Pigmentibacter sp. JX0631: one gene and its partner. The protein of the gene in region 1 interacts with the protein of each later gene in a pairwise test. Links are inferred from orthologs where the notes say so. Each region holds a gene or a part of one and is shown in the gene's direction. Other genes may lie near its edges.

What was found.
Region 2: the proteins of QEJ31_RS04175 (region 1) and QEJ31_RS14005 interact in binary tests that used the Escherichia coli proteins (3 or more experiments, as listed by UniProt). The link is inferred for Pigmentibacter sp. JX0631 from one-to-one orthologs.

What each region holds. Positions count from the first base shown.
Region 1 is NZ_CP123622.1:965,098-977,390, reverse strand. What follows is about bases 4,080-7,015. They hold QEJ31_RS04175 (ABC-F family ATP-binding cassette domain-containing protein), read left to right. Parts: upstream 4,080-4,545; coding sequence 4,546-6,486; downstream 6,487-7,015. Other genes in these bases: QEJ31_RS04170 (PP2C family protein-serine/threonine phosphatase), read right to left, coding at 6,489-7,015; QEJ31_RS04180 (alpha/beta fold hydrolase), read left to right, coding at 4,080-4,541. In the rest of the region: QEJ31_RS04200 (flagellar basal body P-ring protein FlgI), read right to left, coding at 1-640; QEJ31_RS04195 (flagellar basal body L-ring protein FlgH), read right to left, coding at 662-1,933; QEJ31_RS04190 (flagella basal body P-ring formation protein FlgA), read right to left, coding at 1,917-2,711; flagellar basal-body rod protein FlgG, read right to left, coding at 2,724-3,509; more of QEJ31_RS04180, read left to right, coding at 3,645-4,079; more of QEJ31_RS04170, read right to left, coding at 7,016-8,486; QEJ31_RS04165 (hypothetical protein), read right to left, coding at 8,520-8,855; QEJ31_RS04160 (DUF6588 family protein), read right to left, coding at 9,053-9,826; QEJ31_RS04155 (response regulator), read right to left, coding at 9,859-11,409; QEJ31_RS04150 (hypothetical protein), read right to left, coding at 11,465-12,256. UniProt on the Escherichia coli protein: Genetic data indicate it may be involved in ribosome assembly or function.
Region 2 is NZ_CP123622.1:3,248,411-3,261,182, reverse strand. What follows is about bases 6,339-9,753. They hold QEJ31_RS14005 (2-oxoglutarate dehydrogenase E1 component), read left to right. Parts: upstream 6,339-6,703; coding sequence 6,704-9,553; downstream 9,554-9,753. Other genes in these bases: QEJ31_RS14010 (nitrate/sulfonate/bicarbonate ABC transporter ATP-binding protein), read left to right, coding at 6,339-6,597. In the rest of the region: lon (endopeptidase La), read right to left, coding at 1-561; rpmB (50S ribosomal protein L28), read left to right, coding at 802-1,032; QEJ31_RS14030 (hypothetical protein), read left to right, coding at 1,219-1,440; QEJ31_RS14025 (lysophospholipid acyltransferase family protein), read right to left, coding at 1,420-2,196; QEJ31_RS14020 (succinylglutamate desuccinylase/aspartoacylase family protein), read left to right, coding at 2,343-3,305; QEJ31_RS14015 (ABC transporter permease subunit), read left to right, coding at 3,403-5,190; more of QEJ31_RS14010, read left to right, coding at 5,194-6,338; QEJ31_RS14000 (efflux RND transporter periplasmic adaptor subunit), read left to right, coding at 9,757-10,857; QEJ31_RS13995 (efflux RND transporter permease subunit), read left to right, coding at 10,883-12,772. UniProt on the Escherichia coli protein: E1 component of the 2-oxoglutarate dehydrogenase (OGDH) complex which catalyzes the decarboxylation of 2-oxoglutarate, the first step in the conversion of 2-oxoglutarate to succinyl-CoA and CO(2).

The sequences.
Region 1 (12,293 bases):
TTGCAGTTGTAAAATCAGCATTAATTAAACTTAATTCTATTTTATTATTATTAATAAAAGTAGCGGGAAATTCTTTTTCCACAATACCATTTAAAGCAAGAGAAACAGTTTTGGGTGCAGAGCTTTTTGCAGGTTGACCAGCACCTCCTTCGTTTCCTGCCATTGAAGTTCCCTGTGTTATACTTCCTTGTGCTGTCGCATATACTTGTCCATCAGCTGCTGTTAAGGTTGTTAATAATAAGGTACCACCTTCTAAACTGCTGCTATCTCCAATACTAGAAATTCGTACATCAATTTTATCACCTATTCTTGCAAAGGGAGGGAGTGATGCTGTAACGGCAACAACGGCTGTATTTTTTGTTATGACTTCGTTCGCTGTAACGCTCATGCCGAGTCTATTCAGGACGGAAGCAGCTGCTTTATTTGTAGCTACACTGGCTTTACTGTCACCAGTACCCTGTAAACCTACTACAAGACCTAACCCAGTGAGTGAATTGCCTCGAACTCCTCTAATTTCTACTAAATCTTTAATTCGAATACCTGCTTCTTTTTCTTGGGCAAAACATTGAGCAGAATTAGACAATAATGTAACAAAAAGAAGTTTGCTGATAAAAATTTTTAATTTAAGTATTTTTAACAAGTAAACCTCCTTTTTTATTTCTTACTTTTTTCCATTTCCTTGGCCAGAAGCATTTTTATTATTACTAGAGTTTCCACTGTTTCCACTGGCTGCATTTTGTTTATTATTTCCTCCGTTACCTTTCTTATCTTTTCCGTTTCCATCTTCTTCAGGAGGATCCATAATTGTTGCGGAATCTAGTAATTGCCTAGCTTGAGCTGCTTCTGCATTTAATCTATTTCTATCTTTCTTTAATCTATCAGCTTCTTCTGTGATTGATTTTTGTTGATCTTTTAAAGCTTTTTGTTGAACTTCTAACTCCTTTTTTTGGCCATCAAGCGCAGCAATGCCAGCATTTAAATCAGGAGCATATCCTGAAAGTTGTCTGGATACGGTTAAATCCCAACCTGCAGCAGCATATTCTGAAACCATTCCATTATTATTATTCGTAATAGCTACTTGTGTGAGATCTTTAGCCTCGATTTCAAATTTATTTAAATTTCTTTGCGGCATTTTTGCCATGATCATGATATTTTTTTGTTCACCAGATTCACTGACATAATTTTTTGTTCCACGCAGATAGACATCTCCACCGGGTTCAAATCCGACTACTTCAAACTTCAATGTTTTTATTGGATCATACTTTTGATTTGAATTATTGTTTCCTGCTTGTTCCTGCGGTTTAAATTGCAGATCTTCAGGAATGTTAACTGTTACTATTTCTCCCGTACGAGTTGGTTGATATTCGGTTGCAAGAGATTTTGGCTGGCTAGAATCAGCCCAAATGCTTCCGGTAGTAGAACCTGGTTCTTTCATTTTTATTTGCATTTTTTCACGTTTAATAAAGAAACGTTCTTGTTCCTTTTCTTGGGAAAGTTGATTTTTTTGATTATTTAATTCGACCGCTTTAGATAAAGGCAAAGGTAAATCTTGGGTTGAAGGAATGATCTGCGCAGAAGCTTTGTTGCAACTGGCAAAAAAAATAATTAGTGCAAGAACAACAAAAAGTATTGTAAATCTTACAACAAATTTTTTAGAAGTTGGTTCGGGGATGTTATCTAGGGCGTGCGACATTTTTTTAGTTGTGCTGTTACCTTTGTCAATTGCATACTCTATTGAATTTAGGTATTTATCTACCGTTGTAAACCAAAGATCTTTTTTTTCTTGTTTCGTTTTTGCTTTATATTTATGTGGCTTTGTTTGTAACTCATGAAAAATTTTATTTAAATTTGATTCAACATAACCATCTTCTTCGCGCAAATTAATTTCATCAAAAATATGTTGATATTTTTGGTATTTATTGTTTGACTGCATATTTAACCTCACCAGGAGCTACCACAGTTCCTTCAATAATTCCAGCGGGTTGTGAAACTGAACTATTGTCAAACCAGTTGCTTATTTGAACACGAATAGTCTCACCAAGTCCACCATTAGTAAGAGATTTTCCATAAGTCTGAATAGTTAGGTTATCTGTAGGAGAATAAATAATTTTTATTTTTTCTCCTGAATGAACAAGAATTTCCTGTGACAAAGTTAGTATATCAATTTCTTTTCCTTGTCTAATTGGTGTGTTTGTCCTTTTATTGGTTACTTTAATTAGATTTGATTGAGCGTCTGATTTATTTAAAAAATAATTTTTGGGATTGCATTTTAAATCATCAGTATTGCATTGAGATATTTCTAAATCTTTATCAGTTAGAATGTTATTTATTAATAAATTACTTTTAGCAGAAATAAAGAAAATTATTTTTTTTTCGGTTATTTCAAGACGCCAAGTTGTTTTTTGATTTTTTTCATTTCTTAGATCAAAAACATATTGATTAGTAAAAGCATTTTTTGTTTTATTGACTGATGAATGGATTATTTCATAGTCATGACCGACTTCTACGTTACATTGTATACAACGAACTATGTAATTAATATCTTTTTCATTTTCTGTTTTTTGGTGATTAGAATTATCCACAATGATATTGTCATCTTTTTTTAAATTTTTCATGAATTGCACAATAAGATCTTTTTGGATTTCAGCAATACTATCTGCTTTTGCAAGATTTTTATATTCAACATAAATAGAAGGTAACGCAGATAACATTTTTACTATCCATTATTTCATTTGATTAGTTGAAGATAGCATTTCATCCCCAGTTTTGATTACTTTACTGTTTAGTTCATAAGCTCTTTGACCAACAATAAGTTGAACCATTTCTTCAACAATATTAACGTTACTGGTTTCAAGTTCTCCTTGATCGATATTTCCAATTCCATTTTCTCCAGGAATTGCTACAATAGGTTCACCTGAGGATGGTGTTACTGTATACAAATTTCGACCCATTGAATTTAATCCAGCAGGATTTATAAAATTCGCTAACAAAATTTGTCCTAAATTTCTTGGTTCTTGTTCACCACTCACTTTTGCTGATACCAAACCATCTAAGCCAATAGTTAAATGGAGGGTATTAGGTGGAATCACAATTTCAGGGATGAGTGGTAGACCTTCTGAAGTAACAATTCTACCATCAGCACTTCTTCTAAAAGTTCCATCTCTTGTGTAACCAATGGTTCCATCAGATAGTTGAATTCGAAAAAAACCCTTCCCCATAATGGCCATGTCTGTATCTTTGTTTGTAATTTTAATAGCACCTTCATCAAACGATTTTTCTACAGAAACTATCTTAGAACCATTTCCAATTTGGATTCCACTTGGAGCTATCACACCTGTCGTAGTCTGGAGTCCAGGAGCTCTGATATTTTGATAGAGCAAATCATGAAAATACGCTTTACTTGCTTTAAAACCAATAGTGTTCACGTTAGCCATATTGTTCGAGAGAGTATCTATTAGGCGTTGCTGGGAATCCATTCCTGTTGCGGCTGTATTTAAACTCCGAAGCATATGACCTCCTTTTGAGCATCCAAAGAAGAATAAAATTCTTTTTGTAGGATAAATTGTTTTGGAAGAAAAGTTGTGTGAAAACATTGCAGCTATCTGAAAATCTATAGGAAATTTTGAAGCAAGGGGTAATTACAAATGTTTCAAGAACGTGCTGAAAACATAAAAAGTTTCGATGGAAATGAATTATTTTTTAGAGTTTATACTCCGTCAAAAAATACTGTTACTGAGTCAAAATTGAATGGTGTTGTTCTTGCCGTACATGGATTTGGTGAGCACAGCGGCAGATATGCACATGTTGCAAAAGCTATTTGTTCACAAAATCTTGCCTTTGCTATCTTTGACATAAGGGGGCACGGAAAGTCAGGTCCGAAACGGGGTGACGCTGAAAATTTACACGCAATGGTTCTTGATGTTATTTTTATGACCAATCACGTGAAACAATTACTAGGTTTAACTAAACAAAAAGATTCTTTTTTTGGAATAATGGGGCACAGTTTTGGGTCTCTTTTAGTCACTTATGCCGCTGCCCATCTGGCGGATTCTTGCCCGCCCGTTTTTTTAAGTTCACCTTGTTATGCTATTAAAAAATCTATTCCAGGTTGGAAAAAGTTTCTCGCTAATAGCGTGGCAAAATATTTACCGCAATTAACTGCTCCGATAGGCATACCTTCAGATGACTTATCAAATAATCCTGAAAATAATATTGCTGCTGAAGAAGATACTCTGCGGTTAACAACCATAACAGCTCGCATGGGGAATACATTTTTAGGTGCTGTGGAAGAAAAAAAAATAATTCAAGCAATACGACTAATTAGCGCCCCTGTTACAATAGTTGCGGCAGAGGATGACAAATTAGTAAAAGTTGATGTAACTAAAAAATGCGTGCCTTATTTTTCGCATAATGATAGTTCTTTAAGAGTGTTGCAAGGAGCTGGGCATGAAATTTTTAATGAAATTGATCCAATACGGAACGAAGCATTAGCAGATTTACTTCATTGGACCCAAAGAAAGTATGAACTAAAATTGGAATAATAAAATGATTCGAATAGAAAACTTAAGTAAAGCATATGGCAGTAAAATACTATTTAGTCAGTCTTCATATCACTTTCCTGAAGGAGAGCGAATTGCTTTAGTTGGACCAAATGGTGCTGGTAAATCAACTTTGCTAAATATACTTTGTAGTATTGAAGAACCTGATGATGGACAAATTCTAAAACCAGCTAAAATGAATTTAGGTTATTTGCCCCAAGAACCTAATCAGAATCCAAAAGATACAGTCCTAGAAGAATGTATGGATGGTGCTTTAAAGTTAAAAAAATTAAAACACGATTTAGATCTTATTTTATTAGAAATGGAAAATAATTATAGCGAAGATGTGCATAAAAAATTTGAAAAAATAGAAGATGCTTTTCGAGAAGCAGGAGGCTACGCTCTTGAAGCCAGAGCGAAAGGAATTTTAGTTGGCTTAGGGTTTCTTGGAAATCAACTCCATAAAAGTCCTAAACAGCTTTCAGGTGGATGGCGCATGCGTCTTGAGCTTGCAAAAGTCTTTTTAAATGATCCAGATTTTTTGGTTCTCGATGAGCCTACAAATCACCTAGATTTACCAAGTCTTATATGGGTAGAAAAGTTTTTGCAAAGTTTTGCCGGAACCCTTCTTTTTGTCTCCCATGATAGAGCCTTATTAAACAGATTATCAACAATTACTTTACATTTATTCAACGGAAAATTTACTCCTTATAAAGGAAATTTTGATTCATTTCTTGAACAAAGAGAGCAACGACTCGAACTTGAAACAGCAGCATATGAACGCCATAAAAAACGAGCAGATGAAATTCAACGGTTTGTCGATAGATTTAAAGCAAAAGCTTCTAAAGCAAAACAAGCTCAAAGCCGGATGAAAATGCTTGAAAGAATGAAAGAAGTAGAAGGTAGCTTTGATATAGATAATTCTGTTGATGAAATTTCTTTTTCTTTACCCAAGGTAACGCAAAGTGGGAAAGAAGTTTTAAAAGTTGAAAAAATGAGTATTGGTTATCAGTCTATTCTTTCAAAACATATAGAATTAAATGTTTTGCGTGGTCAGAAAATTGCAATTATTGGTCCAAATGGTATTGGAAAATCAACTTTTCTTAAAACATTATCAAATGTAATAAACCCTTTAGAAGGAGAATTTACATTAGGTCATAATGTTTCTTTAGCTTTTTTTGCGCAAGACCAATTAGACACTTTAGACGAGAATAAAACTATTTTAGATAATGTTTTAAGTGTTTCTGATAATATTGGTGAGAAAAAAGCAAGAAGTGTTTTAGGAAGCTTTTTATTTCGTGGTGATGATGTTTTTAAATATGTGAAAGTTCTTTCAGGTGGCGAAAAAAGTAGAGTTGGATTAGCCTGTCTATTATTAAAAAATGCAAATTTCTTATTGCTTGATGAACCCACAAACCACTTAGACATGTCAAGCGCTGAAATACTAGCTGATGCAATTGATGAATATGAAGGAACCGTATTATTTGTCAGCCATGACAGAAATTTTATTGATTCTATTTGTACACATGTTTTTGCCATGACCAATGATGGGCGTTTTGCTTTATTTGAAGGAAAACTCGAAGACTATGAACGTCTTGCTCCCTTATCAGGATTTCCAGATATTTTGAGTCCTGATAGAAGTATGGAAATGGCGAAATTAATTGATGAGCCCGTTGAGAATACAAAAGTTACGAATAATGCAAAAGATAATGAGATTGATAGTAAAAAAGAAATTCAAAAGTTGGAAAAATCAAAAGAAAAAATTGAACTTGAAATTTATCAAATTTCTGAAAAAATAAAAGAAATCGATGCACAAATGCACCAGCTTGATCCTAGTGACTATAAAAAAATGAGTGAATTAGAAAAATCTTTGCAAGTAAATAAGAAAAAACTTTTCGATAATGAAGAATTATGGTTAGAAATTGAAGCTAAAATTGTAAAGAAATAAAATCAAGCCGCTTCTTTATTGAACTTACAGACAAGGAAAGTAACATCATCATCTAATTTTTTGTAAGAAGTAAATTCTCTAAAATCGTGCATAATATTTTCTTTTATAATTGAAGCTTCACTTTCTGAATAACGTTGTAAGGCATTTTTAAGCCTTTTTTCACTAAATTCTTCCCCTTCTGAGTTAACGGCTTCAATTAATCCATCTGAGAAAATAAATAGTATATCACCTGATTCTAGTTGAATTCTTTTTAGTGCGTATGAATAAGGATTTTCTGTTTCTTTATTGTTAACTAATTCATAGCCTAATGGACGACCTTGAGCGACAAGTTTTTCTACAGATTTTTTCTCATTATTTCTTTTGATTAACATTGGGAAATTATGCGCAGCATTTGAAAACTCTATGACACCATTATTTGGGTCTAAAATTGCCGAAAACATTGTCATTACTTTGCTGCCGTCACCACTCGAACGAATTACGGAATCCAATTGTGCCAGAATTTCATTCGCTGTAATATTTGGTTGAATATGAATTGAGTCACAATATCCTTTCACGACTGCGGTTAAAATTGCACTTGCAGTTCCATGTCCTGTTACGTCACCAAGCAGTAATAAGAGTTTATTGTTTGGTAAAATATAATAATTCCACCAATCTCCCGCACACTCCGTTGCAGCTTCAAAATGATTTGCAATTTCAAAAAAACCAACTCTTCTATATTCAAATTTTGGCATGAGATTGTTTTGAACCAAGCGAGCAGTTTCTTGCTCACTGACGAGTCTTTGTTGTTCTTTTTGTTCAGCAACAAAACGAATGTTATCGAGAGCATTTGTAATACTGATTTGCAAAGCTAATATTGCATTATAAATTGATTGAGCTGCAGTAAAGGAAAACAGATGAACAGCTCTTAGATCATCAATTTGTAAAATAACACAATTACGTCCAGCACTATCTTTTATTACAAAGCGTTTTTTATTTGGTGGTTCTTTTAATTCTTCTGCAAAGCGAATAAAGTTTCTTTGTCCTGATTTTATCATCTCATGATATCCTTCTACTTGATCCGAAGCGAGCATAGAATAGATAACAAAGACTTCAATGTGCAGATTAATTTTTGCAATTTTTTGTAAAGATTCAGCTATTTGAATTGCAACATCACTAATATCAAATTTACTAGAGATCTTAATTCCTTCTTCAGCAAGTAATTTTAAATTTTCTTGATTTATTTCTATTTGACTAATCATAATATTAAAGTTTTTTACTAAATCAACCATTTCATCTTTGCTGCGTTTTGGCTCTTCAATACGAGTAAAAGTACCCCTTGTTATATCAAGGCTTGCTTGACTTAATTTTAAAATATTATTTATCAATGATTGTCTCAGTAAAAATCCAATTGATACAACGAGCATTATGGTAACACAAAGAGCTAAAATGACCACTCCTCGAACCATAGATTGAACTGCAACAGCAATATTATCTGTTGAATAGTCTAACACAAAGTAACCAATAATCGATGAACTAGTGCTTGTCCCTTTCTTATGTAGCATAGCACCAATAATTCTAGAGGTATCTTTCATTATGTTATCTTGATAGATAAAAAATTCTTCATTAGATAAAGATTTTTTATCTAACTGCATTTTAAATTCTGGTGTGATAATATTACCTGATTCACTCATTTTAGTATCTTTAATATTTGAAATCTTTCCTGTTTTCTTGTCTTTATATAAATACGTAACTAGAACTGAATCAGCATCATAAATATAAATTTTATTAGCATAATTATTTTCTATTATATTAGTTAATGTTTCTTTAATACCTGTAATATCGAATTCCCAAAGATAGCGAGTAATTGTAGGTAAGAATAGAGAGTAAATTAGTTTATGTGAACGAAATGCCTCTTCTTCAAGATTTTTTTGTAGCATATAAATAGCTAAACTAGTAAACATGATCATCACTACGACAACCGAAGCGAGTAACCAAGAAAGAATTTTTGCCGTTAGCCTCATAAAAACTCCAAAAATCTTTAGAAATCAAAAAAACTATGCTGCAATATCTGGTGGAGTTGGATCATCATCTGGAACGTTATCATCAAGTTTTGTTTTTTCATTATTATAACTTTCTGTATTTCCTACCTGCTCCCACTTATATAAAACTCCAGGTTTTCCCTGGCACCAAAATTGCAACCCAACTGAAGTAAATGTATATTTCTCAAATGCTATTACTTTAGTTGTTCCATTAGCTAAATTTAATATTATTTTACTCCCAGATAACTTAATCTTAAGAACTCTTTCATGTTGTGTTCCTTCAAGCCATAGTAAAGTGCATTTAGAAGTTACAAGTTCCCTCAGTTTTTTTTGCAACGTAAAAAAAATCATAAAAAAGCCTCCATGGCATATCAGGAATACTTCTTGAATTCCTTCAGTAAGCCTGCTCTAGAAAAAACAGGTTGTACTTCCAATAAGCTTCGGTTTGCTTTTTAAAGCTTTAATGCAGCAAAATTTTCCTAATGTTAAAATATATTGAAATATAATTGATTGTAGGAAAATAAAATTAAATATTTTATAAAAAATAATTAAATTTCCAATGATATTTTTGCATTATAAATAGTTTGAGTTGGGGAGATTTGGGCTTCAACATCTAAAGCTAAGATTGTAATAATTTGAAAACCAATAATTCCATAAATTTCGTTCCATGAAGAGCTTTTTGTTAACGTTGAATTTCCAATTTTGAAAGTAGTAGAAGCGTTTGACCAATTGCTTCCTCCTCCAAAGTAGGGTTTTAAAATTGGAAGAGGAACGCCTAAAAGTAGTTCAGCATTAGTACTATTAGCGTCAAAAGGTGCAAATCCATTAATCTGAGTATATCCACCTCTTAATGCTAAAGAAATTGGTATTACTCTAGGGTTAGATAAAATAAATTGTCCCCCTATTCCATAAAACTCAATAGTACTTTGTGGAACCTTAGCATAGTTAACTGCTACATCAATTCCAAAAGGAATTCCAATTTTTCCAATAAATCTGGGAATTATAATGCTATTTGGAAAATTATTAGCTGAATCAGAATATTTATTTAAAGAATCTATCATTGATTGCGGAGGAGTAAAGTATGATATTCCTCCTCCTGCAGAAATTCCTAAAGGAATAATTTTTCCACTTGATGGAATTGGTGCAGACATAAATTGAAATCTTGTTGGATTAATTAAAGGCTTCACAATGTTTTCATAATCGCTATCAGGAATTTGGGATGAAGTAAATTTAAAATCAATATTATTATCAGCAAATACTGTTACATTAAAAAAAATATTAAAAATAAATAAATATTTATAATTTATAAGAATTTTTAACATATAAATTCCTTTCATTTTTAGGAAAAATATTATTACTTTGGGACAAATTTATCAAGAGTTTCTTTTAGAAGCTGAGTCGGAATCGGTTTTGTTAGAAATGCTTTAGAATATTTAGCTAATATATCAAGAATTGGTTTTGAAATATCATCTTCACTTGCACCAGTGATAAAAATAAATGGAATTTTAGAGTCTGATACTGTTAATGTTTTTAATAAATCTAATCCACTTTCTTGGCCAATAAAAAGATCAGAAATTATTAAATCAATTTTTTTACTATCTAAAAAATTAATTGCTTCAGAAATATTTTCAGCGACAAAAACATTATATCCCATCTTATTTACTTTTAAACTTAAGATTGTTCTAAGATCTTTTTCATCATCAATAATTAGTACTGTTTTTGAATTTTTTTCTGGTTCTGCCAATTTACCAATATGAAGTGGTTGGGGAACTTGATAACCTGTTTCACTTACTGATGAAACAACATCTGCGCACGGTAGAGTTATAGAAAAAACCGTTCCCCCAAAAGGTGCTTTAGCTGCACTGATAGAAGAATGAATTCTTTGCGCAATTTGTGAAGTAAAATGATAAACATAAGCTAAATCTGCTTGTGGAGTTTGTTTACTATACGTTAATGATGTGGGGTCAAAAGTTTCAGATTTATAAGGTTCATACCAAAAATAAAGCGAAATATTGTTTTTATATTTAGCATCATTAGTATTTTTATTTAACTCAATTTTTCCAAAACATTTCGGTTGCGCATTAGCTTTTGGAGGAAGCCATTCTCCTAATAATTTCCATAAATGTACCCAAATTTGTTCAAAAATAATATGATCAAAAGGTACCAACACGCTTGGTATATGCAGTGATGACCAATTTAATGTTTTGGGAGGCTGTTGGGTGAGTTCTTGAATATTTTTTACTACATCACGAATATTATATTCTTTAATAACAATTTTAGTTTTGCCTCTTAAGGAACGAATTCTATTTATAACTCCTGTCATATGTGAAGTATTTGCTAATAATTTATTTTGAATTGTTTTTAAATTATCTCGGCTTTCTTTAGCTGCTTCTGGAATTTGCGAATAAATATCATCAAGCATTTCGGTAAAACCTTGGACTTTTGCTAATGTGTTCATGAGTTCATGAAAACTCCAAACACTTAATTGCCCAATCGCAGAAAGTAAGGAGTGTAAATTTTGTTCATCTTCTTTAGGAATATTTTCAGTCTCTTGCGGAACAACAATAGCTTCATCTTGCGCTATGTTTTGGATAAGTTCTTTCAGTTGAGACATTTTGTCTTTTATGTTTTGTTTAAGTTCATCAGTTACTTTAACATTTTCAAGACGTATTGCTTCAAAATGAGGATCTATTTTTCCAGCTATAAAATCTGCTACTTGATTCTGATGGCAAGTAACAGAAAAATTTTTTAATGCGTTAGAAGCACGCGAAAAAGCATCTGTAAGCTCAGGTTTAGCACCTTCGCGTAATAAAACGTTTGCTATTCCATTCATTTCTTGAAGTTTTTGTAATGCGTTTTTAACAAATGCAGTTTGTATTTCTTTATCAGTATTTGAAGTAGGCATAAAAATAGACTCCTATAACTATAGAATGTCTAATTATAGCTACTTTTTAATTTATCTATGTGCCAATTTTACGTGTAGAGCAATTTGCTTTGTCTCCTGCTTCTAAGCCTTCATTTTCCAGTGAACCTGCGGCTAAATGGCGCGAGCGATAGGTCAGAAATGGATAAGTATCTTTCTGTCCTTTTGGAGCATATCCTACTATCTTTTTGCAGAAAAAAGCTGACAGAAATTTATTTATTTTATTAAATTCAATTTTAGCTTCTGCTGAAAAACTTAAATTGAGGCAGTTAATAATAATAGAATAAGGAGTATGCCATAACATTAAATTATTTTGTAATTTAGATTTTAATATTGCAAGATCTTCTTTAGTATTTAATTCAGTTTCAGATAAAAAACTTATTTCCATTACATGTGCGTTAAAATCATTATCAAATTGTATTTTACTTCTTAAATCAGTTACTTTTCTTTCTGGTGAATTTGCTCTTGCAAGGCCTGTTTGTGATGCAGCTTCTTCAAAACCTTCTATTTTATCGAAACTTACATTTACAGAAGGTGAATTTTTATCATAAAATCCAATTATTTTTCGCATGAAAAAATTTTTAAAGAACTTAATTAGTTTTTCAAATTCAAGTTCCAGTTCTGAATTAATTGTAAAATTTCTTAAATCAAACAAGCATGTATATGGTGAGTGCCAAGATTTTAAATTTTTAGACCAAGCATTTTTTAAGATATTTAAACTTTCTTCACTATTTATATGATAGCCATTTGGAAAGTAAATTACGACAACCTTTAGAGCAAAATGATTTTCAAATTCAATATTCTGAGTGTTGTCAGTATCAGCAGACATTTTAAAACTCCTAAGAAATACTATTAATGCAATTTAA
Region 2 (12,772 bases), 2.3 Mb from region 1 along the record:
AGCTATCACCTCTATGTTTGCCTCTTCATCAGTATTAGGCTGATCTACATCGAGATATTCAATTTCTGCTGCTAAATGTTCCGCTTCTGAATTAACGTAATTTACTATTTTGAAACGCTTTACTCCTTGGACAACGGCACCATAGGAGTTATCTGGAAATTTCATTACTTTCAATATCTTAGCTTCAGTGCCAACTTCATATAAATCTTCTGGTACTATGGATTCAGAATCTAAATTTTTTTGCGCAAGAATACCAATTCTTCCACCTATTCTGATAGCTCTATCAACTGATTCGCTTGTCCATTCTTTTCCAGCTGTAAAAGGAAGAACATTATGTGGAAAGAGAACAGTATTTCTAACAGGAACAATTTTTAAGGTTTTTAAGCCTTCCTTTGAGTCTGCCTGTTTTTCCTCAGTTTCCTTTGGTTTTTTTGCCAATACTTTGATTTTTTTATTAATAACTACAGGGAGTTGAGCTGAGTCCTCACTAAGAGAGTCATTTTGTTCTTCAACTTTAACATCACTGGTTTTAGAAATTTTGCTATTTTTTTTGTCTTCCATGATACCCTCTTAACGCCCTCGACAAATATGGCCAAAGGAATTTATGTTCATTCTCTTTGCGAATATGGCCAGCAAATCGAATATGTCAATATCTAAAAGATTCTTAATTGCAAAGACTCTTATTTCTTGCATCTTAGGCAAAATACTGCTATGGCCTTTAAACTTACGGCAACTGGCAGACTCTTTAAAGCTGAAGCAATTGCTGTTCATTTTTGAATATGATTTGGAGGAATTAAAATTATGTCACGAGTATGTGAATTATCTGGTAAAAGTGGACTAGTTGGAAATCGCGTTTCTCACGCTAAAAACAGAACTAAAGTTCGCCTTCTTCCTAATTTACAAGAAAAAAGTATTTTTGCCCCAAGTTTAGGCAAATTTGTTAAAGTTCGTTTAAGCACTAGTGCTCTTCGCACAGTTAATAAAATTGGAATTGAAGCATACTGTGCAAAAAAAGGAATCGTTATCCGCTAATTATTAGCTATTTATATGAAAGAGTTGGAGAAGAATCTTCAACTCTTTTTTTTGTCTAAATAATCAACAGAATGCCAAAAATTTAGACATTCTTACACTCCTAAAGACTATAAATAATTAAAATCAATGAAAAAAATATTGGTACGTTAATTGCTTATAAAAAAGTATAATTACTTGGAGAATTGAATGGAAAGTAATGGAAAAATATTTGCAATTATCTTTGCTTTGATTATCTTAGTTCAATCTTGCACTTATAAACCAGTCGTATTTTCAAATATTAATAATAGGCTAGAAATCTGCGATGCTAAATATCAAAATCAAAAAACAAAACAGATGGTTTGCAATCCTATAGGATATGAAGAACTTCCGGAATCTGATTTTTCTTTGCTACTTAAAATTTTCTTTTAATAAATTTCCAGGAATTGACTCCAACTGAATATTTTTTATTTCATTATCAAGTTGTTCAATTTTTTCTTTCATTAATTGATATGCTTTTTGAATAAATATTTCCACATCATCGATAGAATAACCTTTAGTTTCTATAGGATCCATAATTTCAGCCAGAACAGTACCTGCTTTCCATCTTTTATAATCCAAAGAAAATTTTAAATTGCTGACAGCAACAATTTGTACTGGAACCTGATTTTGAATAGCAGCATAAAAGGCTCCTTTTTTAAAAGGTTTTAATCCCAAACTATGTCCCCTTGTTCCTTCTGGAAAAATCCACAAGGAAGAACCAGTTTGTAAAGCTTCATCAACATTTTTCATAGTATTCATGGCTTTTTGATGATTCGTTCTATTCAGAAATAAATTTCCTGCTAAATAAAAAACCCAACCAAAAATTGGGATCCAAACTAAGGATTTTTTTCCAATAATCAGAGTGTTATTGGAAATAATACGACCAAAGATAATAGCATCAAAGTAAGATTGGTGGTTCGCAATAATAACCTTTGGACTTTCATCAGTCATTTTATATTTTTCTTTGACAATTATTTTTATTTGCAAAAGGTTTGCAGATAAATAGGAAAATATTTTTCCAAAAATGACATTATTATTTTTGTTTCTAAATCTAATGATAAAAACAAATAATAATAGAAAACTTAAGATAAAAAATAAAAGAAATAACAGAATAAATCTAATACCACGTAATAAATAGCCAGCCATAAAATTTCCAATACGCAGAAGTCAACTTAATAAAACTAATAACCTTAATTTTATTTGCTCCATAGAAGCAAATAAAATTGGCTTTGACAATTCTTTTTTTTATAACATAATGAAATTAGTAAAAAAAGACTTAAGGTAGCTTATTTATGCTAACACAATATCTAGAGACATTTGAAAAATTAGAAAAACGATCCAAAGGCATTATAAATGATTGTATACATTTAGACTTTAAATCACATAATGGCCATATCGTGATTGGTAGCATCGTTCATGGAAATGAAACGGGCTCATTACCAGGGGTTTTGCAAGTAATTCAAAATTTAATCGATAAAAAAATAAAATATGGTGGTAAAATTTCCTTTTTCTTAGGAAACAAAAAAGCATCCTTAGAAAATAAAAGATTTATAGAAGATGATTTAAATAGATCTTTTTCTCCTCTAGAAAATAATAAAAAATCTTCTGAAAAAAACCGAGCTGAGGAAATAAAAAAATTATTGAACACTTGTGATTTATTTCTTGATTTTCATCAAACAAATAAACCTTGTTTGGAACCTTTCTATATTTTTACTATGCACAGTATAAGTTATTCTTGGGCAAGAGCAATTGGCTGTTGTAATATTTTTGTGACTCGCAGATCAAATACTCCCTATTCTGCAGAAGGAATGTGTTCGGATGAATATGTTAGATTATTAAATAAACCTGGCTTAACATTAGAATTAGGTCAGCAAGGAATTTCAGAAAAAGCAACAAATACTTGTAAATTAGCAATAATTAATAGTATGCAATTAATGGATTTAATACAATTGAAAAAAAGATGCATTCATAATTTAGCTAGAAAAAAAAATGAGTTAAATATTCTGCAAATAATATATTCAGAAAAGTTCAAAACTCAGCAGACTAAATTAGTAAAGGAATTTATTAATTTAGAAAAGGTAACAAAAGGACAACTCCTTGGTGCATTTTTGCCGGGACAAGATTTTTATGCCCCACAAGACGGTTATATATTGTTCCCGCAATATCCAATGCGCGATGAAAAAGGAATTGTTATTGAAACTTTACCATCACATATATATACTTTAACAAAACAAGCAAATCGATTGCTTAAATAATGTCACTTAGTGTCTTGCATTACTATATCTCATTATGCTTTACAGTTGGAGTTACTAAAAAATGAGATTATGATCTCATTCCAGTCAAGAGGTGAGCATGACACAATTTGCCAAAGTGCAAGCAACCCGAGGTGCTTTTTTAAGAGCGGATATTGCAGTTATCCTTATTGTCATCGTTCTGGGCATGGGCTTTGCCGACTTTTTTAGCTCAGGAAATTCGCCCTACTTAGAAAAAGTTGATATAAACACATCAATCTCATCACTACCAAGTTATTCCCTCCTGTCCTTTGTACGCAGCTTGATAGCACTAATTTTAAGTTATATTTTTGCTATTATATATGGAACTATAGCTGCAAATAATAAATCTCTTGAAAAATTAATGATCCCAATTCTTGATGTTCTCCAAAGTCTTCCCGTTGTGGCTTTTTTACCTGGTTTTGTTCTAGCATTAATATCAATTTTCCAAGGAAGTCGTTGGGGTTTAGAATTCGCTTGTATTTTAACTATTTTTACAGGACAAGTTTGGAATCTAGCATTTGCTTATTATGAATCACAAAGATCTTTACAACCAGAATTTAAAGAAGTTGCAAAAATCTATCAACTTACAAAATTACAAAAATTTTTCTTTGTAGATTTTCCTAATGGATATCGACCATTAATTTATAATGGAATGATGTCAATGGCAGGAGGCTGGTTTTTTTTAACAACATGTGAGGCTTTTACATTAGGTAACAAAGATTTTCGTTTACCTGGGTTAGGAAGTTATATTGCTGAAACTTTTGCAACAGGCAACTATATCAATTTTTCTATTGCTTTAGTTACTTTACTTATCATTATAGTGAGCACAGATATTTTTCTCTGGAAACCTTTAATAGCCTGGGTTTCTCGTTATCGAGATAGCGATGATGGAAAAGGAGTTCAAGATGACAATTGGTTTCTTAATTTAATAAGACAAACAAGTATTCCTGAAATAATTTCAAACTTTTTTAAAAAAAGTATTTTGTTTTTGTTTCCTAAATCTAAAATCAATGAATCAGGTGCAACAAGAAAATATTTGATTGACAATATTGATAAATGGGGAACTGTAATCAGTCCAAAAAATTGGTTTTCTGATGAAAATGTAAATAAAATTCGTCGTTCATCTATTTTATCACTACTTATCACCTTTGCTATTGGTGGTCTTGTCTTTACTTTATTACCTAAATTACCTTCTTTCGGCCAGACTCTTGCCTCTCTTTCGAGTAAAGATTGGTTTAATTTAATGAATGCGGTTTTATTTACAGGAATAAAAGTCCTTCTTGTGTTAATTATTAGTTCATTTTGGACAATACCCGTTGGTCTATGGCTCGGTTTAAATCCTAGATTAGAAAATTTTTTTCAGCCTATTATTCAAAATTTAGCAGCATTTCCCGCTCCTGTTTTATTTCCATTAATAACTTTAGGTTTAAGTTTTGTTAATGTTCCTCCCTTTATCAATGCAACATTATTAATGTGTGTAGGATGCCAATGGTACATTTTATTTAATGTCATTGGCGGAGCTTCGCGAATTTCGGCTGATTTAAAATTTGTTACACAAATCTATAAATTTTCTTTATGGCATCGCTTTAGTAAATTATATTTTCCAGCTATTTTACCTTCTTTAGCGACAGGCTGGATTACTGCAGCTGGAGGAGCTTGGAATGCCAGTATGGTTGCAGAAGTAGTTGAGTTTCCTGGTGGATCAATGCATTCCTTTGGTATAGGAGCAGAACTCGCTAGCGCATCGGCGCAAGGTAATTATCAAAAATTGATCGCTGCAATCATTTGTATTGTTGTAACTTTAATCATTTTAAATCGCACCTTATGGCGAACTCTGCAAATATTTGCTGAAAGAGTTAAGGATTAGGCTATGTCTAAAAAGAAAGTTGTGCTCTCTGTTAGATCTTTATGCAAAGATTACAGACGTCCTAGTGGAAATATGTTTACTGTTTTGGAAGGAATTCATCTCGATATTTATGATGGTGAATTTCTGGCTTTAGTTGGTTTATCAGGATCAGGTAAATCAACGCTTTTGCGTTGTATGGCTGGTCTCATCAATCCTGATAGAGGAACTGTTACTTATGCGAATCCATCACCTGAAAACATGCAATTAAGTGCCTTTGTTTTTCAAAATTTTGCCTTGTTTCCTTGGATGACCATTCGGGAAAATATAGCCGTTTCAATGCCAAAATTAACAAAATCGGAACAAAATATACGTGTAGATAGAATTATTCAATTAGTAGGATTAAAAGGTTTTGAAGATGCTTTTCCTCGCGAATTAAGTGGAGGAATGCGGCAAAGAGTAAGCTTGGCACGCGCCATGGTCTCTGACCCCATGATCATGTTCATGGATGAGCCTTTTTCAGCTTTAGACCCATTAACTAGCGAATCTTTGCGAGCTGAACTCGTAAGAATTTGGGGACAAACAGAAAGAAAAATTCGTGCTTGCGTTCTTGTAACGCACCGCTTTGAAGAAGCATTACAACTTGCTGATAGAATTCTAATCCTTTCATCTAATCCAGGGACTATTTTTCGTTCAATAGAAATTAATTTACCTCGTCCTAGAATGCCGAATTCTCCTGAATATAAAGAATTAGAAGAACTTCTTGAAAAAGCATTTGGTCAACTTCACCTTGATAAAGTAACAGAAGATGTTGATTTTGACACTTCAACTCCAGAATTGATTCTACAACAAAGAAATTCTGATCAAATAACAAGAAATAAATCTATTAATTTACCAAATGATAAAACCTCTGAAGAGATAAGAACCAAAGATACTTCTTTAAATAAAGCAAAGAGAGTTAAACCCTTAATTAATACAAATCTAACTTTGGTTGAAGGTCTCGTCAGCAGATTAAGCACAGAAGTTGAAACCACCGATCTTTATGATTTGTGCGAAGATATGGGACAAAGCGTCGATCAAGTTCTACCTGCTGTAGCCGCAGCTGAAACTTTAGGTTTTATAACAACTCCAGGAATTCGCGTCATTTTAACCGATGAAGGCAGAAAATTTGCTGCGGAACATGATGCCGAAGCTCGTGGCAAAATTATGCGGACTGCAATCTTAAAATTGCCGGTAGTTTATTCTATATATGAGTTAGTTAAAAATAGTGGCGATGAAGGATTAGAAGCAGATATTGCAATCGAGCAGATTGTCATGATGCTCCCTTTTGAAGATCATGATGTTCAATTTCAGACCCTTTTAAAATGGTGTCGTTACGCTAACTTGATCATCTACGATTCTGATGAAGAAAAATTGTTTATACCCGATTAATTTTGATAGTCTCTGCAACAAAATCCGAAGTTGTGATAACACAATTTTAGATGTGGTGCGTCTGTCTGCATTTCGATTTACTTCCTGATAAGGACTTGTGGCAAATATGAGTGGTAATTTTAATTCTGTTTTTCAAAATAATGCTGGTTATGTAGAGGAAATGTTTTCGCGATATTCTTCCGACCCCAATTCAGTTGGAATTGAATGGCGAGCATACTTTGAAGGATTTCACGAAGGCTTTGGCACAGCCACTGCTCTAGCAAATGATGTTCCACACTTTAATGAATTATTAACTGATTTAAGTCATCAACAAAGAAATGAAAATTCAAATTCATTAAACATGAGCCAAGATGCAATACAGTTTGAATTTAAAGTAGCAGCTTTTGTTCAAGCTTGGAAAAGCTTTGGTCATTTAAAAGCAAAAGTTAACCCACTACAAAATACAAGCCCTGAAGTTCCATCTCTAAAAACTGAAAATTATGGAATTTCTGAATCAGATTTATCAAAAACAACTATGGCTGGCTTGCTAATTGGTTTAGATAAAATGACTTTCGCAGAATTACAGAAAGTTTTAGAAGCGAGATATGCTGGAACGGTTGGAGCAGAAATAGAGCACATAGAAAGTACAGAAGAAAGATTCTGGTTACAAGAACAATTTGCTCTAATTTATAAACCTGTTGCAAAAGATACACAAACAGCAATTTACCATGAATTGGCAAAATCTGATTCCCTTGAAAAAACAATAGCGACTAAATACATAGGGAAAAAACGTTTTTCTATCGAAGGAGCTGATTCTCAATTTCCCGCTGTTGAAAGCTTTATTGATGAAGCAGGTAAACTAGGGGCACAAGAATGCACTATTGCTATTGCGCATCGCGGACGTTTAAATTTCCTTGTGAATGTGATTGGAAAACCGCTTGAAAGATTATTCAGTGAATTTGAAGGATATCCTAATCCTGAATTACACGGTGATTGTGATGTAAAATACCATTATGGATATGAATCTGAACGTACTACAAGAAGTGGAAATAAACTTTTAGTCTCCATGCCATTTAATCCAAGTCATTTAGAATATGTTGGCAGTATAGCTATGGGAGATACAAGAGCTCGTCAAGCAATGTATCACAATGGAGACACAAACAAAGTTACAAGTATAGTTTTACATGGTGATGCTGCATTTTCTGGACAAGGCATTGTTTTTGAAAATATTCAAATGATGACATTACAAGGTTACAGTATTGGTGGAACAGTTCATATAGTAGCAAATAATCAGGTTGGATTTACAACAGATCCTTCAGATTCACGCTCATCAACTTATTGTACAGATATTGCTAAAGTAACAGGATCACCTGTATTCCACGTTAATGCCGATAATTTAGATGCTCTACATAATGTTATGGTACTTGCTGCAAACTACAGATTCAAATTTAAAAAGGATTTTTATATTGATTTAGTTTGTTTTAGAAGACATGGACATAACGAAACAGATGAACCTTCTTTTACCCAACCTTTAATGTATAAAATTATTAAAGACAAACCTGCTCCATATGAAGAATATGCTCAATATCTTGTCAATAAACATAGTTTTAATTCAGAAGAATTAAAAGAAATTTATAATAAATACCGTTCAGATATGAATAACGTTTATGATAAAGTAAAAAATGAACATTTACCAATTTTACAATTTACGCCTCTAAGAGAAGCAGGAGAATTAAAGCTCGTTGATGAAAAAGAAATGCTAAAACCTGCAAAAACACAAATATCCTTAAATAAATTAAAAGAATTAGCTTTAAAAATTTGTCAAACACCTGAAAGCTTCAAGCCCAATCCAAAGCTCGCAAGAATCATCGTTTCTGAACGAAAAGAAATGGCTGAAGGAAATAAAAAGCTAGATTGGGGAATGGCTGAATTACTTGCTTATGCTTCTTTGTTAAACGAAGGATTTAGCATTCGACTTGCTGGAGAAGATGCACAAAGAGGTACATTTTCACATCGCCATGTGACTTTAGTCGATTTTGAAACTGGGGCTCGTTATACAAGTATTAAAGAGTGTATTGAACAAAACGCAAAAGTTGAAGTTATAAATACTCTTTTATCTGAAGAAGCAGCTATGGGATATGAATACGGCTATGCTGTTAGACAAGCAAAAGGATTGGTTTTATGGGAAGCACAATTTGGTGATTTTGCCAATGGTGCGCAAGTTATTATTGATCAATTTATTGCTGCCGGTGAAACAAAATGGGCTCAATCACAGGGCTTAGTTTTGTTACTGCCACATGGAATGGAAGGACAAGGAGCTGAGCACTCCAGTGCTCGGTTAGAAAGGTTTTTACAGCTGAGCGCAAATGCTAATATGCAAGTTTGTTACCTTACTAACGCTGCTCAAATTTACCATGCCCTCAGAAGACAATTGCATCGCAATTTCAGAAAACCTTTAGTCATTATGACACCTAAAAGCTTTTTGCGTAGTCCAAGAGCATCTACAACTTTAGAAGAACTTGCTACAGGATCTTTTGAAGAAATTTTAGATGATTCACGTATTTCTAAAGCTCAGAAAATAGAAAAAGTTTTATTCTGTACTGGTAAAATTTCCCTTGATTTATTTGATGCTCTAGAAAAAGAAGAGTTTAAAAATAAAGCAGAGTCTATTGCAGTCGTAAGAATAGAACAACTTTATCCATTCCACATTGAAAAAGTAACAAGTATTCTTTCTCATTATAAGAATGTAAAACATGTTGCATGGGTCCAAGAAGAGCCTGCAAATATGGGAGCTTGGACTTATATCAGATTTGAATTGGAAAAAGTTTTAGATAAAATTGGAATGCAGACTAAATTAATGTATTTTGGCAGAAGCAGAAGGGCAACTCCCGCTGTAGGTTTAGAAAAACAACATTTTATCGAACAAGATAAATTAATTCATGCAGCACTATTGAGTAACGAGTCTACTGAAATATAGCAGTTACTTTATTGGCGATTTGTTTTGTTACTTTTCATTTTAATAAAAAAACATTTTAAAATATACAAAAATAACCTCTTAGAATATCTCTTCTTTCTTTATAAAATTAAAAAATGAAAAATCCTTCTTGATGTACTATTGAACGAAATGAAAAATAAAGTTATGAATTAAATCTAGTCCTTTAAGTATAAAAGAGGAATTTTATGTCAAAACGGATGAGTATAACAATAATTGCATTAGTTATCGTTTTTGGATGTGTTTTTGGTTGGTACGGTTTACGGCAATATTTTATCAAAAGCTTTTTTGCTAAATTTGAACCACCACCACAAGTCGTTAGTGTGGTAAAAGCAAAATTAGATAATTGGCAGCCATATCTTTATTCAGTAGGCTCTTTAAGTTCAATAAATGGAGTGGATATAAGTGCTGAAACCGCAGGCCAAGTTAAAGCAATTTACTTTGATTCTGGGAAATTTGTTAAACAAGGAGAACCTCTTATCCAACTAGATGATTCTTCTGAGCAAGCCCAATTAAAAGATATAGTTGCTCAATTACAACTTGCACAAGTTAATGATAAAAGAATAAAACAATTGTTTACTCAAGGAGCAGCATCGTTGTCTGCAGTCGATGATTCTTCTTCTAAAGTAAAGCAATTATCTGCTAATTATGAAAATGCAAAATCATTAATTGCTAAAAAATTAATTAGAGCACCTTTTAGCGGGAAAATTGGAATTAAACAAGTAAATATTGGGCAATTTATTCAAGCAGGTTTTGCTTGCGCAAGTTTACAAACTTCAAATGCTTTATACGCACAAATTACCTTACCACAGCAGGATACCAACAAGGTATTTATCAATCAAGAAGTCTTAGTTAACGTTGATGCATATCCAAATTTTAATTTTAAAGGTAAAATAAACGCTGTAGATTCAAAAGTAGATGAAGCCACAAGAACAATTCATGTTCAAGCAACAATTGATAATTCCGAAAATAAATTATTGCCCGGAATGTTCATTAGTGTGAAGGTAGCCTTACCAATTGTTCCTAATTCAATTATTTTACCACAAACCGCTATAACCTATACTCTTTACGGTGATTCTGCTTTTGTTGTTACTTTATTGAATCAAAAGTCTGATAAAGGCGATGAATTAGCTACAGTAAAAAGAGTTTTTGTAAAAACTGGAGAAAAGAGAGACAATTTAGTAACAATTATAGAAGGAATAAAAGAAGGCGATCTTGTTGTCAGTAGTGGACAATTAAAATTAAATGATGGAGCAAAAATAGCCATAAACAATTCTATCAATCTTTAACAGATTGAGTGAGCTGAGGAAGAAAATGAAATTTACCGACATATTCATTCAAAGGCCAGTGTTGGCAACGGTCGTTAGTATTTTAATTTTCATGGTTGGTTTAAAATCAATATTTAATCTTGATCTTAGACAATATCCTAAAGTTGAAAATACCGTTGTTACCGTTTTAACAACTTATCCAGGTGCAAGCGCACAATTAATGCAAGGTTTTATCACCCAACCAATTCAAACTTCAGTTTCATCAGCGGAAGGAATTGATTATATAAATTCTTCAAGTTCCCAAGGTGTAAGTAAAATAGAAATCCATTTAAAATTGAATTTTAATTCTACGACTGCCTTTGGTGATATTTCAGCTAAAGTAAACGCTGTTCGCGCTCAACTTCCCAAAGATGCGAATGACCCTGTTATTACTAAGACAACCGGAAGTACATTAGCTGCTCTATATATAAGTTACTCTAGTGAAAAAATGTCAGGGCCTCAAATTTATGATTTACTTGCAAGAGTAGTTCAACCCAAAATGCAATCGGTATCTGGCGTTGCAAGTGCAGATATCTTAGGTGGCAACCCTTTTGCCATGCGAATTTGGTTAAATCCTGAAAAAATGGCAGCACTTGGAGTAACAGCTGATGAAGTTGGTTCCGCATTGCGGGCAAATAGTTATTTATCTGCAGCAGGACAATTAAAGGGTCAATACACCATTACCAATATCAGTGCGGCAACTGATCTGCATAGTGAGCAAGAATTTAAAGATTTGGTAGTAAAACAAATTAAAGGAAAACTCATTCGCATGCGCGATGTTTCGGAGGTAGAATTAGGATCGCAAAGTTATTCTTCTTCTGTTACTTTTAACGGTAATAAAGGGGTTTTCATAGGAATTCAACCTGTACCTTCAGCCAATCCACTTACTGTTGTAAAAAATATTCGTGAAGTTATTCCACAAATAGAAAAAGACTTACCTCCTTCATTAAAACAACTCATAGTTTATGACTCAACCGAATTTATTTCTGCTTCTATTAATGATGTTATAAAAACTTTAGTAGAAGCTACTATAATAGTTATAGTTGTTATCTTTTTATTTTTAGGATCTCTTCGTTCAGTTAGTATACCTATCGTAACAATACCTTTATCGTTAGTCGGCGTATGTTCCCTTATGATGGCTTTGGGTTATTCTATTAATCTACTAACCTTACTTGCCATGGTATTAGCGATTGGACTTGTGGTTGATGATGCTATTGTTGTTGTTGAAAATATTCAACGTCATATTGAGGAAGGAAAATCTCCTTTAGATTCTGCTCTAATTGGAGCTAGAGAAATTGCAATGCCCGTAATTACTATGACAATCACTTTGGGGGCTGTGTATGCTCCAATTGGTTTAATGGGAGGATTAACAGGAGCTTTATTTAAGGAATTTGCATTAACTCTAGCAGCCTCAGTTGTGGTCTCTGGAGTAGTGGCTTTAACTTTATCTCCTATGATGTGTTCAAAAATTTTAATTCATGAAGCTAATGATAAAGGTTTTGCAAAATGGATAGATAAAAAATTTAGCCAATTGCAAAAAAAATATGAATCCCTTTTGCATTCTGTATTACAAACGAAACCTGTAGTAGTTCTATTTGGATCTGTTGTTTTAGTCAGCGTTTTTTTCTTATTTTTATTGACTCCGAAAGAACTAGCACCAAAAGAAGACCAAGGATTTTTAGCAATATTTTCTACTGCACCGCAATATGCGAATGTTCGGTATTTGGAGCGTTATACTAAAGAAATTGATAATATTCTGCAAAAATACAATGAACGTGCTGCTAATTTTAACGTTAACGGGATGGGTAGTGAAAATGCTGCTTTCTCTGGCCTTATTTTTAAACCTTGGGGCGATAGAAAACGCACTGCTATGAAATTGCAAGAAATTATTCAAAAA